2 regions of the Paenibacillus sp. FSL E2-8871 genome follow, and region 2 is predicted to be linked to the other one. Evidence: riboswitches for the same ligand, from Rfam matches in the RefSeq annotation. Region 2 holds a riboswitch; the other holds the start of a gene.
The links. A riboswitch is a leader RNA that binds a small molecule or an ion and turns the genes downstream of it on or off. The one in region 2 is predicted to bind thiamine pyrophosphate.

Region 1 (11,610 bases), 4.6 Mb from region 2:
TTAGGGCATGTGCAATTTTTCGAAAAAGAGGGTACTGTCATCGCGATTGAAATACATGAAGATACCTTTGATATTCATGAAATGAATAAAGATGCTAAATACTAATCAGAGCATCGTTAGACGAAGCTGAGCTATTACTTAAACAGAAAGTTTGAGAGTGTGGTAAAATAGATGAAGTGTATAAACTATACGAATTCTGAATGACTGACGGAGTGATAAGATGGGTGCAAAAAGTAAAGGTGGCGGCACGGGCAGAGGTACGGGGAGTAAGGGCTGGACACGCTGGAACAAAACAGCAAAACCAGTTAAACCTGCAAAAGGTGCTCCAACCACGGGTCCAGGCGCTAAAGATGCAAGTGGAAGCAAGGGCAATAACGTGAAAAAAAGCGGAAGCTCGAAATAGCTCCCTTGAAATCAATTATTCCTGAAGGTTAACATCTGATTTTGATCGTTAAAATCAGGTGTTTTTTTATGGATAGATGCAAGTATCAGAAGGAAAGTAGGATCATCAGTGAGAATCGATAAATATATAAGCGAAACAGGCTTCTGTTCCAGAAGGGAAACGAAACGACTCATTGCCGCAGGGCGGATCGCTGTTAACGGCATCGTCTGTGATGCGAATATTCTTTTAGAGCCAGAGGATATCGTATGGATTGATGGAGAGCCCATAACAAGCAGTAAAGGGGAGCCGGTATACATCGCGCTGAATAAACCGATAGGCATCACCTGTACAGCTGCGCCAAATGTGGCCGGGAATATTATAGATTTTGTAGGTTATCCCTCACGGATCTTTGCGATCGGCAGATTAGATAAACACTCGGAAGGCCTCATTTTGTTAACCAACGATGGAGATATCGTAAACAAAATGATGCGTTCCGAGAATGGGCATGAAAAAGAATATGTAGTTCATGTAGACAAGCCAATAACGTCAGAGTTCATACATGCCATGTCTAGTGGTGTGGATATTCTTGGCGTCACAACAAAACCTTGTGAGGTCTCTCGGATCGCGGAATGTCAGTTTAGAATTATCCTAACTCAAGGCCTTAATCTGCAAATACGCAGAATGTGCAAGGAGTTAGGATATAGAGTACTAAAGCTAGAGCGTATAAGAATCATGAATATTACACTTGGTAGTTTGGAGCGAGGACAATGGCGACATTTGAGCGGAGAAGAGCTGAGTGAGCTTATGACCCGCTTAAATTAACTTCGTGAACAAATCCTCTGGCTGCCAAGGCGATGTCTTCAGCGCCCGCAATAGCTGAGATAACGGAGATACCGTCCGCACCCGCAGCTAGTACTGGTGCTGCATTGTGCACCGTGATCCCGCCTATGCCAACCAAAGGAATCGTAATGCCGCTGTTTCGTATTTCTTCAATAACTGATGTGCCTCGAACAGCTTGGGCATCCTCCTTGGAAGAGGTAGGATAAACAGGACCAATGCCCAGATAATCGGCTCCATCCGCTATCGCCTGCCGAGCTTCGGCGAGCGAATGAGCGGACACACCAACGATCTTATCCTCGCCAAGCAACTGCCTAATCGCTAGCGCAGGGGTATCATCTTGTCCTACATGAATGCCGTCCGCATCAAGGGCGATGGCTAGATCAATATCGTCATTAACGATAAAAGGGACTCCGTTAGCACGACATATCTTTTGGAGCCGTCTTCCTAAATTAAATTTAACTTGGGCAGTTAATGCCCCCGTACCTTTTTCACGAAATTGGAACATTGTTATGCCTCCCGCGACGGCTTCTTTTAATACCTTGGCTGGGGCTATCCGACAATTCACACTGCCCATAATGAAATAGACTTTTAATAAATCCCGCAGTTGATCACTGTCTATTTGCTTCAAGGTTCATCCCTCGCAATCTAATCTGATATGCAAAATGATTCGTAGGTCCATGTCCAGCCCCTATGCCCAGCTCGTCTTCAATCGCCGCTTGTATAAAAGCTTTAGCTATGTGTGTTGCTTCGGGAACGGTTTTGCCCTTGGCAAGCTCGGCAGTGACTGCTGCTGAATAGGTGCAGCCTGTGCCGTGCGTGTGTCTAGTCTGAACTCGTTGACTCTCCATAAAGATGAATTCGTGACCATCATATAGGAGATCCACAACAGCCTTAGTTGAGGTATCATGCCCACCTTTTAGCACTACATAGTTAGAGCCCATGGCATGAATAATTTTAGCCGCTTCTTTACGATCGTCTATAGTAGTGATGCTTCTGTTGGTAATCATTTCAGCCTCTGGAATATTGGGTGTCGTCACTAAGGCTAGCGGGAGGAGATGATTGATTAAGGACTGAACAGCTTCTTGCTGTAGCAGCGTGGAACCCCCTTTAGCAACCATCACAGGATCAACTACAAGATTACGCCAGCTGTATTGCTGGATCTTCTCTGCTACGATACGTATGATGTCACTGTTAAAAAGCATCCCGGTCTTCACAGCATCCGGCTTCAGATCAAGTCCAATGGAATCAAGCTGCTGAGTAATAGCTTCCAGTGTCAACGGATAAACGCCTTGAACTCCGAGGGTGTTCTGGGCTGTCACAGCCGTAAGAGCACTCATTCCATATACAGAAAGCTCCTGAAAGGTTTTTAGATCTGCTTGGATGCCAGCGCCACCACCGCTATCCGAGCCGGCTATAGTTAAAGCTTTAGATATCATCATTGTTCACTCCTTAGGGTTGTTATCTGAGTTGCTTGATTATTGATTTATCTTGGTAAGTTTCAGCTGTGACCAAGCTCAATTGATTTAGAAACTCGATTTGAAAGCTCCCCGGACCTTGTCCAGTCGTTAGTTCAGCGGCGATTTCAGCAGCCACTCCATAGAAGGAGAGGGCTTCGACTGCGGCTTCAAGAGATGCTCCTTCACTTACCGCTAGAAATGCACCGACTACTGCACTTAGCAGACAACCGGTTCCCGTTACTTTCGTTAGAATAGGGTGACCGTTGCTGGCAATGTAGGTGTTATCTCCATTTGTGATGACATCGTCTTTTCCGGTGATGATAACTACACAGCCTAACTTCCGCGCGGCAGTCTCAGCCAAGACGACTACGTCGCCATCCCCTTCGCCTGCATCTACCCCTTTAATAGACCAGCTTTCACCAATGACATTGGCAACTTCAGCTACATTGCCACGTAGAGCGGTAATCTGCATCTCATTCACTAGCTTTTGAGTGACCGCTGTTCGATAAGAAGTGGCTCCCGCACCCACTGGATCAAGAACTAAGGGAACGCCGTGCTTATTCGCAGATTGTCCCGCGAGCACCATGGATTGAATGGCGTAGTCATTCAGTGTGCCGATATTTAGAACTACGGCAGATGAATATGCGGCGATATCGACCACTTCCTCGTGAGCATCCGCCATAAAGGGGGAGGCACCGAGCGCCAAAAGACCGTTGGCAGAGAAATTGGCTACGACGATGTTGGTGATATTGTGGACCAGTGGATTGGATTCCCGTACTTTGGATAGATAACTCATGATTATTCCTCCTCAAGTTTTATGAGCGAATAGCTAATGTTTAAAAATTAATAAAAGCATCCTCAGCTTTGATGTCAGTAGACAGTAAATCATTGTCCGATAGCCACTGTCTTACCTTCTCCCAAGACGCTGGAGCTTGATATCCAAAATCTTGATCACCCGCATTCATTAGCGGTAGTAGAATCGCCAGGCTCTTCTCTTCAATTTGCTTATCGAGTGGAGAGGTCTTATCTTCGTGTGCAAGCAGCAAATTTAATGCTTTTTCCGGATTATCCTGCACAAATTGTTGTCCTTTTGTAATTGCATTTACAAACTTTTTGAAATAGGACTCAGAATTTTGTATTCCTTGATCGCTGGCGACAAGGACTAGCTCATAATAATCGGGGACTCCGTAATCCGTGGGATTGAACGAGTTCACGGGATGACCTTCTTTTTCCAGGATTAATTGTTCGTGGTTAATGAACCCTCCCATAATGGCATCCACTTGCCCCGTCGCAATCGCCGGAATAAGGTCAAAGCCTACGTCGATTAATTTGCTAGCCTTAGGGTCACCCCCATCGTTTTGGATCATCGTACGAATCATGGCTTCATAAAGAGGAATGGAAGAATACCCAATCTGTTTACCTGTGAGGTCTTTTGGACTATGAATGTCACCAGCCTGAGGTACCATTAAATGATTAAGCGGATGCCTCACAATCGCTGCAATCGAACGTACTGGAATGTTCTCACTGCGTGCCATGAGCACCTGAGGTTGATAACTAAGCGCTAAATCGATTTGATTCGCTGCTACAAGCTTCAGTGCGTCATTGCTGTCTGCGGGCATTTGGATCTCTACGTCCAGACCTTCCTCTTGGAAATAACCATTCTGCTCAGCAGCATATAAAAAAGAGTGAACGGCATTGGGATACCAATCGAGCATAATCGTCAGCTTGTGCGTTTGTTTAATTTCGTTAATAGATGAATTAGCAGGAGGACTACTTACATTGGATGCTTTTCCGCAGCTGGTGAAGATTAGGAGTGAACATATGAGAAATACGGGAATAAGCCATTTTCTTTGGAAATTAAAATCATTCATTGCTTAGATCCTCTTTTCTTTAAAAATAATGGTTCGAGCAGAGCTATCATCAGAAACAACACTACACCGAGCGCGGACAACAGAAATACAGCGGCGAACATTTCGGCACTTTGCATATTTCCGGCCATCCTTCTGCTAAAGTAACCGAGTCCTTTGCTGCCGCCGAGCCATTCGCCGATGGTTGCTCCAATCACGCAGTACACAATGGATAGCTTTAGTCCTGAGAAAAAAGAGGGCAGCGCCAGCGGGATTTGGGTTTTAGCAAGCAGTTGCCAGTGGTTTGCGCCAAATGTTAACAATAAGTCTTTGTACGCTTGACCACTTGTACGAAGTCCGTCATATGTACTCACAACGACTGGAAAAAAAGCAGTTAGAAACACAACAGCCACTTTGCTCCACAGCGTATACCCGAACCACATAATAAAAATGGGGGATAGCGCGATTAACGGGATCGTCTGACTGATAATAAGGAACGGATAGATGGCCTTTTCAAGGGGGCGAAATAAGAACATTCCGGTGCCCAGCAGTGAACCACAGATAACCGAGAGAACAAAACCTACCAATATTTCCTGCAGTGTCGCCAATAAATGCGGTCTGAGTAATTGCCTGTGTTCGATCAATGTCATACCTATTGAAGAAGGTGCAGGTAGGATAAAGGCTGGAATCAAGTGAAGACGAACAGCTGATTCCCAGATCACAAGAATGAACAATAGCAGTAGAATGAAGGGGCCGTAATTGTTTAAATATTTTTTAAAAGGTATGGGCTGCATACAGTCTCCACTCCAACTCTTCCCGTAACGCTATAAACCGGGGTTCATAGTTCATCTTGTAATGTCTTGGCCTCGGTAAATCAACGACGATCTCCTGTAATTCGCTATGCATGCCTCCAGACAATAAATAAATCCGATCGCTTAGTAACAGCGCTTCCTCTAGATCATGGGTGATGAGCATCACTGTTTGATCCAGCTCATCCCAAAGCTCCAACAGCCAACGGTGTATCTCCCGTTTGGTCATAGCGTCGAGCGCTCCAAATGGTTCATCTAGCAGCATAAGACCGGCCCCGCCACCAGCTACAAGCGTTCGTAGAAATGCGACTCGCTGTTTCATGCCACCCGATAGCTCATGGGGATAAGCCCTCTCTACATCGGCCAAACCGAAGCGTGACAGCATTTCCCGAATGTGAGAGATCGTCTGTTGTTTACTAAACCTTGGTTTAATCTCCCAGGGCAAAAGACAGTTGTCGAGCACGGTTCTCCAAGGAAGCAGCAAATCCTGCTGAGGCATGTATGCGATCTGACCTAAGCGGGTAGAGGATGACGAGTTCGAATGAATTATTATTTTCCCATGAGTGGGTTCGAGCAAGCCTGCTATAGTTTTGAAAAGCGTACTTTTTCCGCATCCGCTAGCCCCAATGACAGAGACAAATTTTCCTTGCCTGATATCCATGGATAGATCTGCGAATACAGGGGGTTGTTCTGATTCCGGAAAGGAGTAGGTTAAGCCTTGAATGGATAGGATTGTCGTGATGATCGAACCTCCTAAAAAGTTTTGTGAGCGTTGGCTTCTTGGAAAGCATCTTACAAAACTTGCTTCGGAAGCCTACGCTTAAGTTTTGTGATTGATTGTAAACAAATAAAGACCCATTCATTTCCGGTGGGAAATAAATGGGTCAAAAAGTTCATTCAGCATAGGAACACTAAAAATGCATGGGATGAAAATTCTGCTCCACTTCCCTCCGCTGGTATGATCCAGATCAGGTTCCAAGGGTCCGGAGCTTGAAGCTCCGTCTCAGTCGGCCGACTCCCCTAGTGAAATAACAGGTCCATATTTAATTTGTTTATAAATATACCATATCTTTCTGAGATGTAAAGAGAGGATCTTGTGAAGGATTATTCTAAGAATGGGTAATATAAGGGTAGAGATTTACCTAATATTACAATTCCGATGTATATAATCGGAAAAAACCATTGACGGTAAACAGCAGCCAGTGTAGTATACAATTTACCGGATGAATTCCGGGTAAAGAGAGGGGAATTAATAATGAAAAAACTAAGTTTAACTATTCTATTGGCGTTAACCGTGGTGTTTGTAGCGGCCTGCGGCAATAATTCGAATACCGATACTTCTAAAAATTCTTCAGCTGGAACGAATGGTGGAAATACAGCCACTGCGCAAAACAGTCTGGAAGCTGTTAAAGCTAGCGGCAAATTGCGTATAGGAACAGAAGGGACGTATGCACCCTTTACTTATCATGACGCTTCGGGGAAACTGACCGGCTTTGACGTAGAAATTGCTGAGGAAGTAGCGAAGCGTCTCGGTGTTGAACCAGAATTTTTTGAGACACAGTGGGACGGTATTTTTGCTGGGATGGATGCCAAGCGGTTTGATGTTATTTTTAACGAAGTATCCATTAATGAAGATCGTAAAGTGAAATATGATTTCTCTGAACCGTATATCGTATCTAAAGCGGTATTGATAGTAAGTGAAAACAATGAGGATATCAAAACATTTGCAGATCTTAAGGGTAAAAAAGCCGGACAATCTCTAACCAGTAACCTGTCCGATATCGCCCGTGAGAACGGTGCTGAAATCGTTGCTACAGACGGGTTCAATCAAGCGATGGACCTATTGACCTCAGGCCGTATTGATGCGACTGTAAATGATGGTTTGTCTTATCTAGACCTGAAAAAGCAAAAGCCTGATGTGAAAATTAAAGTGGTAGATGAGATTCCTGACGGTTCGCAAAGCGCAGCTGTTTTCTTAAAAGGCAACGATGAGTTGGTAAAAGCAGTTAGTGATGCAATTGTTGAAATGAAGAGCGATGGCACATACTTAAAGATTTCTGAGAAATACTTTGGTGCTGACGTTTCAAAATAATACAAGGTTTCAGAAGCTAACCAGCTTGGAACCAAAAAAGGATGTCTAAAAATGGATGACCGCAAAATACAAATTTTCTTAGATTCACTGCTACCCCTGCTAAAAGCTGGGGTGGCTTTTACCATTCCTTTGGCATTGATATCATTTGCACTTGGACTGATCTTAGCGATATTGACAGCACTAGCGCGTCTCTCCCCGTGGGTACTTCCGAAGCTGATCGCTCGCTTTTATGTATGGGTCATTCGTGGAACCCCTTTGTTGGTACAACTGTTTATTATTTTCTATGGTTTGCCGGCAGTTGGAATTGTGCTCGACCCTTTCATAGCCGCAACCATTGGATTTACGCTTAGTGTAGGGGCTTATTCATCAGAAATTATACGTGCTGCTATCCTGTCTATACATAAAGGTCAGTGGGAAGCGGCCTTCTCCGTTGGGATGACTCGTGCCCAGGCACTGCGCCGCGTTATACTGCCACAAGCTGCCCGTGTTTCTGTACCGCCGTTATCGAACTCCTTTATTAGCTTGGTCAAAGACACTTCACTGGCAGCGACCATTACCTATACGGAGATGTTCAGAACAGCACAGCAGGTTGCTTCCACCTCCTATGAGCCACTGCTGATCTATTGCGAGGCAGGATTGTTCTATTTACTATTCTGCTCAGTGTTATCAGCACTGCAAAATTACTTGGAGAAACGACTGAGTCGTTACTCTGCGAGCTAAAGGGGGAGACAATTATGATTGAAATACTTAATTTGCATAAATCCTTCGGTGAGCTGCAGGTATTAAAGGGCATTGATCTCGAAATGGAACATGGCAAGGTACTGGTCATTATTGGCCCATCGGGTTCAGGCAAAACAACGCTTTTACGCTGCTTTAATCTGCTTGAAGTCCCTGATCAAGGAAGCTTATCGCTCAGTGATATTAAAATTAATTTCACGGATAACAAGAAAATCCCCCAGAAGTCCATTTTGGCATTACGCCAAAAAACAGGGATGGTCTTTCAGTCCTATAATCTTTTTCCGCATATGACTGCACTAGGCAACGTGATGGAGGGGCAGGTGACGGTCCAGAAACGATCCAAGGACGAAGCACGCGAACGTGCCCTTCAGTTGTTAACTAAAGTTGGCTTGGCGGACAAAGCGGATGCTTATCCGCACCAACTGTCTGGTGGCCAGCAGCAACGGGTAGCTATCGCTCGTGCCATGGCAGTAGATCCAGAGGTGCTATTGTTCGATGAGCCTACCTCTGCGCTTGATCCTGAGTTGGTGGGGGAAGTGCTTAAGGTTATTAAACAGTTAGCGGCAGAGGGAATGACCATGGTGATAGTGACCCATGAGATGAAATTTGCTGCTGATGTGGCTGACCGGATCATTCTGATGGATGGAGGCCATATTCTAGAGCAAGGGACTCCGCAAGAAGTTCTTGAGCATCCGCAGCATCCTCGTGCTCTGCAATTTCTGAACAGAATTAGTGGAGAAGAAGTATAGAAGAAGATCAAGACGCAAAAAAGCAGTTCAGGACTATACCTGGGCTGCTTTTTCTTGTTTACCATTCAATGTTGGTGGTGCGTCGCTTCAAGGTTAGGATTTAATACCGGTCTTCAGGAATTCCAAAGCATTATAGAGCATAATCGCAGCTTCGGCGCGAGTGATTTCACTTTTTGGATTAAACTTCCCATTGGCGTCTAAACTATTAATCTTGTATTTAAGAGAACGTTGAATGCTGCCTTGATAAGAAGGATTCAGCGCAGCATCGTCAGCGATATCTACGGGCACTATATTGATCATCGGCAGATTCCCAATGCCTTCGACCCCTTGCACTAGATAATTGGTGAACTCTTCTTTGGTCATTGTTTTGGTTGGATCAATGTCCTTAGGAAGCTCGACATGATTGTAATACGCATTGATAAAGGCTTCAGCGTACCAGGCCTTATCTTTGACTTTCGTGAACAAGCCGCTAGCAACAGGAGCTTTGTTAAAATCAATAGCCGCGAGACTAAGCTGGAGTCCACCCGAAATGAACTGGATCCCTTGTGCTGTTGTTACTTTGGAGCTGGGCAAGAATTGGGATTCACTAACCCCTTTGATCAAGCCTTGATTTTTTAAAGAAATAATTTTTTCTTTGCCGTTTATATTATCAATATCCTTAAAGGTATTTCCGGCTGCAAATATTTGGCCACCCAAAGAGAAGGAGAGAATCGTAACGGTTGTAATCGCGGCTAACGTTCTTTTTTTCATATTCATGGTTATTTCACCTCGTTGTATGGATAGGCCTCGTGGCCGCTATCAACTTCTTAAACGCAGAAAAATATGGAAAGGTTGCGGTCCAACCTATATTATTTCACGAAAAAGTAGATTTTGGTAGAAAAATAGGCAGGATTGGGTGAAAGAACTTTGGATAAGAGAGCTAAAATGTTATAATGATGTCAGGCTCTATTCATTCGTGATTATTTTTGATATGATTATATCGTAACGATTACTATTTACGTTTAATATTTTGATGAATAAATGGGTGCGTCTCAGTGGATACGGATGTTAAATCATTCCGGGAAGGTAGGAGATCAAATGGATCAAATTTCAAATATCAGTCAGCTTTTTGCGGCGCAAAAATATAAATTAACGCCCCAGCGTGAGGCCATAGTGAACATATTGCTCGACAATGAGAAAGATCATCTCAGCGTAGAAGAAGTATATATGCTTGTTAAGAACAGTTATCCGCATTTAGGGCTGGCAACGGTATACCGTACACTTGAGCTCTTATGCGAGCTTCACATTGTAGAAAAGATGAACTTCGGAGATGGAGTCGCTCGTTACGATCTGCGCGGGAATGATCATTCTCACATGCATCATCATTTGATATGCAGCGTGTGCGGCAGGTTGGAAGAAATTAAGGATGACTGGCTAGTGGAGCTGGAGAAAAGAGTGGAACGTGAATATGGCTTTAACGTCACGGATCACCGCCTAGATTTCAAGGGTACTTATGACACATGTAAACGAACAGGCTGCAAAAAAGAAAAAGCAAACAAAGCGGTTTCTTAAGCCGCTTTCTAATTAAAAGAAGAGGCTGCCTCAGAAGTAGTAAATGCTACTCATGGGGAGGCCTCTTTTTCGGAGAGTAATTAGGGAAATACTCCCTCTAAATAACTGATAATTGGCCGATATGAATGGAAATGGGGAAATCCTCCCTATAACTCGGCGAAAAATCTATATTTCACAACAAATCAGTTGAATTATAGGGAGGATTTCCCTAATTAGTAGTCAAATGCGCAGAAATCTTTGAATTATAGGGAGATATTCCTTAATTTGCACGCAAAGCAGCGCTTCTTGAAATCCTGAGAAGCGCTACGTTACGTTTTAAACAGTTAAAGGAAATCCTACTTATGGGAAAGACTATATCATTTTTCTTAGCTTCGAGTGGGTACGAAGGATTTAATCCACGTTCCGAAGCTCCCAGGGTTACGGCTCTGAACGAGGATTACACCTTCTCCGCGGAATCGGCAGACAAGCGCTTCACCACTGGTTAAACTGTTCAACCAACCCGAGGCAGCTTTTTCTACCTTATAGTCCATATAATCTGGCCAAGCGACGAGATGTCCATTGTCGATAATCATCTCTTCACCAGGTGCTAAATTAATGGCGTGGATCGCTCCGAAGGAGGACAGGAATACTGTTCCTCTGCCGCTGATTTCTACAATGAAGAAGCCTTCACCAGAGAAAAGTCCGCGTGTTAAATTTTGCATTTTTGTATTTACTTGAATGCCTTCCGTACCGGCTAAGAATCCGTCCTTTTGAACTAACAGCTTATAGGAACCATCTAATTCGATAGCTTGGATATCACCTAATGATCCAGGAGACAGTAGGACCTCACTTTGACCACGGATAGCTCTGAGTTCCTGGAAGAAGAACTTTTCACCGCTCAGCATTCTTCCCAGACCCCGCATTACGCCTCCATCAGCCGTTCCTTTTAACTCTACGTTAGGAGACATGGCAACCATTGCGCCCATCTCAGCTTTAACACTTTCGCCGGGGTCCAAATATACCTTTAACATTGCAAAAGCACCCTCGTACAAAACATCGTATTTCATCACTAAAAACCTCCGAATCTATTTAGATAAGTTAGAAAACTAGCAGTGATCTCATTGTAACGGAATTCTGGCTGCGCTCATAGTCTGTATTATGTTAAA
Region 2 (11,610 bases):
TACCGTTTGCTGCACACATTCTTTTTCCACGCAAGAAGGACGTAGACTCTTTCTGCCGCTTTTCCAGAGTCAATAATCTGGACTGTATTCTAGAGATTCCTCAGCAGTCTATATTTTTTAAAATTCTTTCGACGGATATATTCATATGTCCTTTTCAGCTTGGATTTGTGACGATACGTGTCCAGCTTGAGGGGGATTCGATTCCCTTTAGTATTGCACTGGAATTCGCGGACCGCTTCCGGACGCTTGAGAATACCTTCGTACAGGATGACTACACCTATATCCATTGCGGGGAACAGACCTATGAGATGGTAGAGGATTTTGTCTTCCGAAATCTGGTGGATGGACTGGAGCCTTTTCTGGATCACTCGGATATCAATGGGGCTTATTTCGAGACCCTTCCCTTTTTCGTAGATGAAAGAATGCAGGTGCAAGCCTTTTATGGCTTTCAGAATGAAGGAGATTCTGATGAGATTAGTATAAATCTGCGCTATCGCGCCTCTCAGCTTGATGGAATTGATCTGAACGGGAAGCCCTATGCCAGTGCCAGCGATCCAGCGTATATTGCGAACTACTGTCATGAGCATTCCTATAATCGATGGGGCCCAGACTCGTATTATATGATGAATGAGCAGACCTTTTGCTGTCTAACCCGAGCTGAACCAAAGATCGCCGTTAGCCTCGCCAACCAGATGTACGGGCAATATTATTACGGATTTCTACTCAATATTTTCCACAAAATCGTTCTGCTAAAGCTGGCAAATATGCATTCCCGACTACGCATAAACCACGATTATGATGAGATCGATAATTTAATCTACTCGATTAATAAATTCTCGGCAAAGTTCTATTTCTTGGAGCTGATTTCACAGTCGCAAGGACGGGAGATTTTTCTTCAGCTGCGTAAAGTATACGGGAACGATGCTCTGTTCGAGGAAGTAAAAGAAACCTTGACTGACCTGTTTCAGTATCAAGATAAGTTCCAATCGAAGCGCCGGGATAATCTGCTGATGATCCTCACTGTATTTACGGTGGTAAGTGGGATTTATGGCATGAATCAAGTCATTGACGATCTGGATGGAAAGATTCAATGGAGTAAGATGGTTAGCTATTCCCCCTTTGAGTTTCTTGCTCTTTTCGTGATTATGAGCGGGATAATGATCAGTGTTGTCCTTACGCTAGGTGCTCTGGTTACTGAGCTTAAGCGGCGTCATCGCAAGAAACATAAAGATCTGGATTAATGAAAACGGACGGAGAGATTCGAAAAATTTAGGAGCGTGCTACTAGACATTCCGAGAACAGCCGTCTATAATACACCGTATGCAAGCATAAACGCCTTCAGCGTCCTTATAAAGACGATTAGCGTTTAAGCGAGAAATACCCGTTAACTTCATAGAACCAGGGGTGCTGGAATTGGCCGGCTGAGATTGTATCCCACAAGATACTGACCCTTATACCTGATCTGGATAATGCCAGCGTAGGAATCGCCAATTGGTTTTGGTCCCTGTGACCTTTACTAACCTTGCGCCAAGCCAGCGTCCCGATCACTCGGGGCGCTTTTTTTGTGTAGATCACAAAAGATGTAGAAGAAATGTACATACTACACTTTATGGTTCATGTTGGATGACGGGATCTGGCAACCTTAAAGGAGAGAAGAAGACATGCAACTCAAAAAAGCACTTATGCTTAGCCTCACCTGTATGCTCATTCTTGCGATTGCCGGATGCGGCAGCAACAATGGGAATACAGCCGGAAACAAAGGAAATGCTGCGGATTCGAATGCTGCGACCGGATCAAATGCTCCGAAAGAGCTTACCAAAGTTAAGGTTGCACTGGATTGGACACCGAATACGAACCACACCGGTCTATACGTAGCCAAGGATCTTGGTTATTACGCGGAAGAAGGTCTGGATGTAGAAATCGTTCAACCTGGCGCAGCGGGTTCTGATACTATGGTTACCTCTGGCGAAGCCGCTTTTGGGATCAGCGCTCAGGAAGGATTGACTCTAGCCCGTCTACAAGGCGTTCCCCTTGTCTCGATTGCAGCCATTATTCAGCATAATACTTCGGGTTTCGCCGCTCCAGTAGACCGCAATATTAAATCACCAAAAGATTTTGAGGGTAAAACCTACGGCGGTTGGGGCTCTCCTGCTGAAGAAGCAGCCATGAAGGCGATCATGGACCCAGTTGGTGGCGATGTGAAAAAGGTGAAGCTAATCAGTATTGGTGAAGCTGACTATTTTACCGCAGTCAAACGTGACATTGATTTCGCTTGGATCTTCTACGCTTGGACAGGTATTGAAGCCGAACTGCGTGGTGAGCCTCTGGATATGCTCTACTTGAAGGATTATGCGCCTCAGCTCGATTATTACACCCCTGTGCTGACCACGAGTGAGAAGCAGATTTCTGAGAATCCAGATTTGGTGAAGGCTTTCCTGAAAGCCACATCGAAGGGTTATCAATATGCGATTGATCATCCAGAAGAGGCTGCCGCTACATTATCCAAGGCTGTGCCTGACCTTGATGCAGAGCTTGTCCTAGCTAGCCAAAAATGGCTTAGCCCGAAATATAAGGACGACGCCCCACGCTGGGGAGAGCAAAAAACCGAGGTCTGGCAGAATTACGGCGACTGGATGTATGATTTGAAGCTGCTGGACAAACCGCTGGATGCAGCTAGTGCATTCACGAATGATTTTTTACCGGCGGAGTAGACCGGACTTCCCAAGTTCGTTCAAGATTCGACGCTCAATCTGCTTCCTGAATTACTTCGTTATCAAAGTTGGCTTTTTGAACTTACCTATTTCAATGAGAGTTCAAAAAGTCGACTTTCAGAACCAAGAAGGTTGAACGTTACTTGAGGAAGGAGGAACGGAGCGTAGTGATGTGCTACGTGAGTACCGGACTTCCCAAGTTCGTTCAAGATTCGACGCCGAATCTGCTTCCTGAATTACATCGTTATCAAAGTTGGCTTTTTGAACTTACCTATACAATTTGAGAGGATTGATTATTGTGGCTAATACATTATTAAGCATTCAAGTAATTCCTAAGACTCCAAACAATGAGGACTCCATCCCATACGTAGATAAAGCGATTGAAGTTATTCAAAAATCCGGCGTTAAACATCAGGTGAATCCACTGGAAACTACTATGGAAGGTGAACTGAGCGAGCTCCTGGAGGTTGTACGTCAAATGCAGGAGGCGCTGATCGAAGCAGGTAGTCCAAGCGTGATCTCCCAAATCAAAATCGCTCATAATCCTAACGGAATCAGCATGGATAAATTGACGGAGAAATATCGGCCGTGAGATCGACCTGGAAGCTAATATGGCCGCCCCTTATGGCGGTCGTCTTCTTTTTAACCGTATGGCAGTTATCTGTTTCTCTATTCCATATCGAATCCTGGATTCTGCCGAGTCCTGCTGATATTGCTCGCGAATCCACCAGTAATGCCTCAGGTCTCTGGGCTCATACGATGGCTACGCTCCGACTCACATTAATCGGTTTTCCTATTGGTACAGGTGTAGGCTTGATCGTCGCTCTACTTTTGCATCTTTTACCTTGGGCTAGACGGGCTTTTTATCCACTCATTATTCTGAGTCAAAATGTTCCCTCTATCGCACTCGGACCACTGCTTATCATCTGGTTTGGCTTCGGTCTTTTGCCCAAAATCGTGCTGATTACACTGGTATGCTTCTTCCCGGTAGCTGTCGCTGCAATGGGCGGCTTGTCTCAAAGTGATCAGGTCATGATGAATTATATGAAAATGGCTGGCGCAAGCAAGTGGCAAATCTTCACCAAGCTGGAGCTTCCGTCTTCTATCCCGGCACTATTTTCCGGTGTGAAAATATCTGCTACTTATGCGGTTATGGGAGCCGTGGTCGCTGAGTGGATTGGCGCGGATAAAGGGATTGGCTATTATATGCTCCTGCAAAAATCGGCTTACCGTACGGATCGGATGTTTGTCGCTATTGTTATTATTGTGCTCCTTAGTCTTGTGCTTTTTGCGATTATCGCCTTGCTCGAAAAATGGTTAGTTCGCTGGAAACCGCGCCGTAACTCATAGAAAGGAAGATGCCTGTATGTCTCAAGTGACGCAAATAGAGCAAAGAACAACTGAAAACATAAGCTCTCCTGAAGCTCATACTGCACCACCTGCTCTTGAAGTAAGCGGCATCTCCAAGTCCTTCACCCATCGTCGCCGCGAGACGAACGTGCTTAACAACGTCTCTCTTAAGGTAGAGCAGCAAGAGTTCGTTTCGATCGTCGGTCCTTCCGGCTGCGGAAAAAGCACCTTATTCCATATGATCGGCGGACTAGTGAAGCCCGATGCAGGAACGATCCGCATGAACGGCAGAGCCGTTACGGGTCAACGTGGTGAAATCAGTTATATGCCGCAGCAGCCTGCGCTTTTTCCTTGGCGAACGATTGAAGATAATGTACTTCTAGCCGGGGAAATTAAAGGCGCTCTGCAGGATGGAGCTCGTGAAGAAGCGCGCCAGTGGCTCGCCAAGGTTGGTTTGAATGGATTCGAACAGGCTTATCCGCATATGCTGTCTGGTGGGATGCAGCAGCGTGCTGCTTTTCTCAGAGCATTGCTGGCTCCGCAGGAGTTGATGCTGCTCGATGAACCTTTCAGCGCATTGGATGCACTAACTCGCAGTGAAATGCAGCGCTGGCTGCTGGAGCTGTGGGAGGAGAATCGCCGCTCCGTGCTATTCATTACCCATAACATCGAAGAAGCGTTGCTGCTCTCGAATCGTATTTATGTATTCTCGGGTCGCCCCGGCTCCATCCTACATACTGTTGATGTGCCATTTCCACGGCCACGCCGCGATGAGATTACGGATTCCCCGGAATTCCTTAAACTCAAACGCCAGCTGTCACAGTGGATGCGAGAAGAACAAGCTAAAAGCGAGAAGTAGCTTTTTGAATAGAGGTCACTCCACTCACTTTAAACGAGAGATTAAACAAAGAACCGCCCGGGCTTCAATTAGCCCAAGCGGTTCTTTTGTTTTAACCAGAATAGCAGTTAAATCTTATTGTGCTTGTACAAACTCAGCAGATTTAATCCCTGCTTGACGGCCGAAAATAATGATTTCAGCTACAGAGTTACCACCAATCCGGTTTTGACCGTGCAATCCACCTGTAACTTCACCAGCCGCATACAGGCCAGGAATAGCAGCGCCGTCTTTATTTAATACTTCTGTGTTCGTATTGATCTTCACACCGCCCATGGTGTAATGAATCCCTGGGGCGATCTTAATAGCGTAGTAAGGACCCGCGGATAAATCGTTGTCCATCCCTGTTGTTCTGCCGAATTCAGCATCGTTCTTGTTCTTTACCGCGCTGTTCCAAGTATCAAGTGTCGCTTTTAGCTTATCGGCTGGAACACCGATTTCTTTCGCCAATGCTTCGATGGTATCCGCTTGGATCACGAAGCCCATTTTGTCATATTGTTCAATTGCTTTCACGCGTGATTTGACGCCGGAATCAAAGACAAGCGTTGCCGCTTTTTCAGGAAGTGCATTGATCGCTTCGGTAACTTTATCACGTGTAGTCAATTCGTTTACGAACCGTGTGCCTTCGCTATTCACGAGGATAGAACCTTCGCCGCGTACAGCTTCCCCGATCAGATAAGATTTTTCTTGTTGAACTGTTGGGTGAACCTGGATTTGATCCATATCAACGGTGGTTCCGCCAAGTGCCTCAATCATCTTGATGCCGTCGCCGGTACTGCCGATTTGGTTAGTCGTTACGTATCCTTCCAGATCAGGTCTAACTTTTGATATCATATCCATGTTGGATCCAAAACCACCTGTTGTTACAACAACTGCCTTCGCTGTAATGGTTTTTTCATCAGCTTGGTTAAAGAGTACTTTGACGCCGTTAGCCTTACCGTCTTTTTGAGTAATTTCTTTAACATCCGCGTTCACAAACAGTGGAATTTCTTTTTCTTGTACGTTTCTAACCAATCCTTTGACAAGGTATTGGCCTACCGCAGAGCCGTCTTCTGGACGGTGGGTGCGTTTTTCGCTCATGCCGCCTGTGATCGTAATATTGTTCAGCTTGATTCCGATCGAATCCAACCAATCGATTGCACTTGCGGAATTGTCAACGAAGAAACGAAGCATCTCTTTATCGTTCGTGTCATGGCCGCCCTTTAGTGTCTCTTCATAAAACTTATCATTGCTATCTTCAATGCTTTGCTCTTTTTGAAATTTCGTTTGGGAAGCGTTCATTCCTGAGGAGGATTTACTTGTATTCCCACCTGCAACCGGCATTTTTTCTAAAATAACAGGGTTCAAGCCTTTGGCCTTAGCTTCCAGTGCAGCAGACATTCCTGCACCACCAGCACCAACAATAACGATATCATAATTATCTTTTAATTGATCCAGTGGTGTGTAACTAGCTTCTGATGCACCTGATACGGCTTCAGCTTTATCATTTTTGGCCGTCTCATTTACCTTACTTTTGTTCTCGTTGCCATTACTATTACCTGCGCTGTTGCTATTACTGTTACCGCAGCCTGCGATTACGAGCATGACAGAGAGAATGAGAATGAGAGCAGTACTTGTTGTCTTCTTCATCTTTATAACGCCCCTTTGTGAATGTTTTCACATTTATGATAACGCAAAGATGCTGTTTTGGGAAGTTTTTTATGTAATTAGTTATGGTTACTGTTACATTTCCATGAATATTTTCATTTAAATTATCATAAAAATTCTTAATTTCAATATTTCCTCAGCTTACTACTCAAAAAAAGCCACCCTTTCCAGGGCGGCCATCTGCCTTATTTTCTAATCCTTTTTCCATACAGGGTGTGCAGGCTTAACTATCTGAAATTCTAAAGCAACCCGTAATTTGAGCGCTACTGGATCACTTATGGTATATAAGCTATAACTTCAATTTCTACGAGCCCATCCTTAGGCAGACGTGCTACTTCAACAGCGCTGCGAGCAGGGTATGGCTGAGCAAAAAACCTTCCATAAATCTCATTCACCTTAAGAAAATCATTCATATCCTTTAGGAAAACGGTCGTCTTTATTACCTGATCCATGCTTGTACCCGCCGCTTCCAGTATGGCTTTGACATTCAGCAGCGACCGTTCCGTCTGTTCCTCAACCGTAGCAGGAAAAGTCCCATTAACCGGGTCTAGTCCGAGTTGTCCTGAAGTATATAGGACGTTCCCAAGCTTTACAGCTTGAGAGTAAGGTCCAATTGCACCTGGTGCATCCGTTGTTATTACAGTTTCTTTATGCATATTTGTCATTTTAAAAGACTCCTTTATCCCGCTTGTTCATTAGTGTTACCGTCATATTCCTTTAGCATTTCTGCCTGTTGCTCTGGCGTTAACTTCGCGATACCGAATCCCGTGAAGCCCCATATCGTCGCAAAGATTATTCCTGTCCAACAGAGAACAGCCCAAGGTAAATAATCTAGCGTTGCAACACCCAGTGTACCTGCCATATAAGCACCTGCAGCTGTCCAAGGCAGAATAGGCTCGGTAATCGCCGCTGAATCCTCGATGGTACGTCCCAAGTTCTTCGGGTGCAAGCCCCGACGGATATATGCTTCACGCAGCATTTCACCTGGCATTAAGATGGATACCTGACCATTACTTGTAACTCCGATCATCGTAAGACCTGTAACAATTGTTGCTACGATCATTGAACCTGTGGAATGGACGAACTTCAAAAGCTTATTAACAATCAATTCCAAGGACTTCGTCAGAGATATGGTTCCAGCGAACGTGATTGCACAGAAGCAAATGAGAAGTGTACCCATCATGGAGTTCATTCCGCCACGATTTAGAAGACGGGGTACATCTTCAATAACGTTGGCAGAATCAAACCCAGCTACTTGAACCATAGAAATATTAAATCCATTAACAACAGAAGATACGACATCATTCAAAGTAAATCCCTGGAATACAAGTGCGTTAGCCATAGCGAACATAGAAGAGATCAGCATGACCGGTATTGTCGGTTTCTTCGTAATTGAACCATACAAGATGATTAATACGGGTACTATAAGCAGCAGATTAAAGTCATAAATTGTATTCAACGATCCCATGATTATTCCAACCTTCTCCGGAACAATAGCACCTGCGGCATCTGTGTTTAGGCCTGTAATAATAAAAACAACGCTTGCGACAATAAAGGAAGGAATTGTGGTATACAATAAATGTCCAATATGCTCATATAGATTGACACCTGTTGCTAACGCCGCAATATTGGTTGTGTCTGAAAGCGGTGACAATTTATCACCAAAATAAGCACCTGCAACTACAGCACCAGCCACTGCTGCTAGGTTTGAATCCATACCCGCGCCAACACCCATAAAAGCAACCCCGATCGTTCCCGCTGACCCCCAAGATGTGCCCGTACAAAGCGAAACGGCAGCTGTCGCAATAAATGCGGTAATAAGCAGAAATTGTGGACTAATAATTTTCAATCCATAATAAATCATCATCGGAATCGTTCCACCAACCATCCATGCCCCAATCATAAAACCAACCATGATCAGAATAAGAATGGCGGGCATCGTTTTCGCGATCTTACCAGCGATAGATTCTAGTATGTCGTTATAGCTATAACCAAGAATAATCGCGATAATACCAGCAACAACCGCTGAGGTAATAATAAGTGGTTCTGGTGGTAATTCAAACAACACATACCCTAAACTAAGTAGCACAATCATCGTAATAATCGGCAATAGCGCTAAGAACATCGTCGGCTGTTTCTTGACTCTTGGTGTTTCTGATTTGGACATGATTATTATCCCCCTTGATACGGATCTGAGAAAGGCTACTAACGAGGTCTTTCAAGGTCATTGATAAAAAGTTTTTTTATTATGAATTTTTTAATGGATAGGCTCGGTACAGCCGATGAAAAGCTTCTTGTAACATGGGCAGTGGCGTTGCAATATTTAAGCGAATAAAGCCTTCTCCTGATGCCCCAAAACCTGTTCCAAAGCTCACACTAACCTTCGCATCGGACTCAATCCACTGCTTTAGCTCTGCTTCGTTGGTGCTAATTGCCCTACAATCAACCCATAATAGATAGGTTCCTTCTGACTCGATCACGCGAAGCTCAGGCATATATTCAGCTATATAAGCTTTCACCCAATCGATATTGGCCGTGATATACCCTCGTAATTCTTCCAGCCATTCATCGCATTCCGTATAAGCCACTTCTAATGCAGGTACTGCAAAAAAGGTCGGGTTATGACAGCCTGCTTGCTGTAAGCAATGTCTGAATTTCTCACGCAGCTGATCATTCGGAATCACGATGTTAGCAATTTCAAGGCTTGCAAGATTGAAGGTCTTCCCTGGGGAGGTACAGATAAAGGATCGCTGCTCTGCCTCAGTCGATATCTTCCCGATTATCGTATGCTCATGGCCTTCATGGATAAAATCGGCATGAATATCATCCGATACAATATAAGCATCATACTTTGTACACAAGCTAACGATTCGTTCTAGTTCAGCTCGTGTCCATACTCGTCCAACCGGATTATGCGGTGAGATGAGCAGTACAATTTTAACCCCTGCTTGCATCCGCAACTCCATATCAGCAAAATCGATCTCATAACGCCCGTTTACTTCACGAAGTGGACTTTCCACTAATACGCGGTTATTTAGTTCTACCGATTTAGCAACCGGCTGATAGGCTGGAGTATGGATTAACACTTGATCACCTGGTTGAGTGAAGTTCTGAATGATCAGAGAAACCGCTTGCACAATACGAGGGCAAAACACGATCCATTCTTGCGGAACCTCCCAATCGTAAGCTTTTTTAATCCATCCCTGAACTGCCTCATAATAAGGTGGAAAAGGATCGGTATATCCATATATGCCATGCTTCGCCATCTCCGTTAATCGCTCTATCACCTGTGGAGGGGCTTGAAGATCCATATCCGCGACGGAAAGCGCTATCATTTCTCTGCCCAAAACTTGCGCCATACCATCCCATTTAGCGCAATTGGTCCCATATCGGCTAACAACCTTATCAAAGTCTAATGTCATCTAGCCCACTTCCTCTCTTGAGAGTTCTGTTTATTCTCACTTAATTTTTTGCAAATAACGATAAACTGTTGGCTCAGATATCATCAAGGTCTTAGCGACTTGAGAAACTCCGCCTTTAAGTAGAAACACGCCCTGCTCGTTAAGTACTTTCACAAGTTCAATCTTCTCTTTCGAGGACAATCGCTCTGCCGGGACATTAATTTTACCGAGCACCGAATCAATCATGTGCTGGAGTAGGTCATCTACGTTTCCTTGTAAATACTCTTCCGTCTGCTTCTCTACAACCTCTTGTTGTGGTATTAACGGTACTGGTGGAAGTGTTGATCCTCCTTGCAAAATGTTTTGTATCCACTCAGCTGCAACCTCCATATGCGTGACATCAATGTTAATACACATCATACCGACCAATTCGCTGCTGCTGTTTTTAATATAATAAGTAGCGGAGCGAAATACCTGACCTTGCGAACCACGCGCTTTATAGTTAGCAATAAACGGTTGCTCACGGTAGGACTCATCTTTCAACAGCTTAAGCACGAGATCTGTTGAACTATCGCCTACTTTACGCCCACTAATGTATCCGTTCTCAATAAAAATAATTGAACGCTCTGGATTGCTTATATCATGAATAACAACCTCACATTTTGAACCTATAATTGAAGCAATAAAAGAAGCGATTGGAAAATAGGACTCCAGGCAGCTGCGATCTTCTAACATGTGAGCATCTCACTCCTTTCGTTTTACGTCTTTTCTATTTTGATAATAATTTATTATCTTGATAAGATTTTATTACAACATTCTTAAAAAAGCAATCAGTAATATATTGGAATTGTTCCAGCCAATATTCTCTCTTAAATACTTAGGGCATATTTCCTGTAAAGCGATAACAAAAAAAGTCTTTCACTATTTCTACAAATTGCAGAAATAGTGAAAGACGATATTTACTGCTGTACCTTATTTCCTAATCATAGCTCGATACACGAATTTAGGAAGAACTGCTTGCCTGCGCCAGCGCGACTTTTGTCCTTTGGCCACAGGTGCGAATAAGAGTCGATGCAGCCACTCCAAATTGAGCTTCTTCCATATCGCAGGGGCTGGAGTCACTTTTCCCGCTATAACATCCAAGCTTCCCCCCACGCCAAACACAACCTTAACCTGAGAAAGCGCCTGTTTATGCTTATAAACCCACTTGTCAGAGTATGGAGCCCCCATCGCGACAATCAGGAAATCTGGCTGTGCGTGCTGAATCTCTGCCACAATGGCCGGTTCCTCTTCTTTAGCAAGAAAACCATTATGTCTTCCGGCAATTTTCACATTCGGATATAGCTCTGTAATCTTTTCGACCGCTTTACAGCTGGTATGCTCATCCGTGCCTAAGAAATAAAAGCTCCAGCCCAGCTTATTCCCTTGTGCGAGCAGCTCAAGAAGTAGTTCATACCCCGTAACTCGTTCAGCTATAGGGTCACCTTTTCTTCTCGATGCCAGCACAATGCCAATCCCATCAGGAGTAATCAAATCTGCCTCATGGAGTATGGTTCGAAGCAGCTCATCCGATTGGCTTGTTATCGTAATTTCCGGGTTCGCCGTA

Region 1: another riboswitch for thiamine pyrophosphate. It lies ahead of NYE25_RS02515 (ABC transporter ATP-binding protein); the one in region 2 lies ahead of NYE25_RS23130 (ABC transporter substrate-binding protein).

The regions. Positions count from the first base shown of each region.
Region 1 is NZ_JBBOBV010000001.1:538,983-550,592, forward strand. Features, by position in the region: gene NYE25_RS02475 (hypothetical protein) at 1-105, shown strand, start outside; gene NYE25_RS02480 (DUF3934 family protein) at 221-403, shown strand; gene NYE25_RS02485 (pseudouridine synthase) at 512-1,204, shown strand; gene thiE (thiamine phosphate synthase) at 1,185-1,841, opposite strand; gene thiD (bifunctional hydroxymethylpyrimidine kinase/phosphomethylpyrimidine kinase) at 1,831-2,658, opposite strand; gene thiM (hydroxyethylthiazole kinase) at 2,681-3,475, opposite strand; gene NYE25_RS02505 (ABC transporter substrate-binding protein) at 3,516-4,550, opposite strand; gene NYE25_RS02510 (ABC transporter permease) at 4,547-5,320, opposite strand; gene NYE25_RS02515 (ABC transporter ATP-binding protein) at 5,301-5,996, opposite strand; TPP riboswitch at 6,264-6,367, opposite strand; gene NYE25_RS02520 (amino acid ABC transporter substrate-binding protein) at 6,591-7,427, shown strand; gene NYE25_RS02525 (amino acid ABC transporter permease) at 7,479-8,147, shown strand; gene NYE25_RS02530 (amino acid ABC transporter ATP-binding protein) at 8,162-8,914, shown strand; gene NYE25_RS02535 (S-layer homology domain-containing protein) at 9,008-9,670, opposite strand; gene NYE25_RS02540 (Fur family transcriptional regulator) at 9,992-10,465, shown strand; gene NYE25_RS02545 (TIGR00266 family protein) at 10,831-11,511, opposite strand.
Region 2 is NZ_JBBOBV010000001.1:5,097,146-5,108,755, reverse strand. Features, by position in the region: gene NYE25_RS23135 (hypothetical protein) at 1-1,241, shown strand, start outside; TPP riboswitch at 1,391-1,501, shown strand; gene NYE25_RS23130 (ABC transporter substrate-binding protein) at 1,662-2,711, shown strand; gene NYE25_RS23125 (thiamine-binding protein) at 3,010-3,303, shown strand; gene NYE25_RS23120 (ABC transporter permease) at 3,300-4,061, shown strand; gene NYE25_RS23115 (ABC transporter ATP-binding protein) at 4,078-4,920, shown strand; gene NYE25_RS23110 (flavocytochrome c) at 5,035-6,585, opposite strand; gene NYE25_RS23105 (RidA family protein) at 6,879-7,268, opposite strand; gene nhaC (Na+/H+ antiporter NhaC) at 7,283-8,770, opposite strand; gene NYE25_RS23095 (MalY/PatB family protein) at 8,850-10,025, opposite strand; gene NYE25_RS23090 (helix-turn-helix transcriptional regulator) at 10,062-10,739, opposite strand; gene NYE25_RS23085 (WecB/TagA/CpsF family glycosyltransferase) at 10,977-11,610, opposite strand, start outside.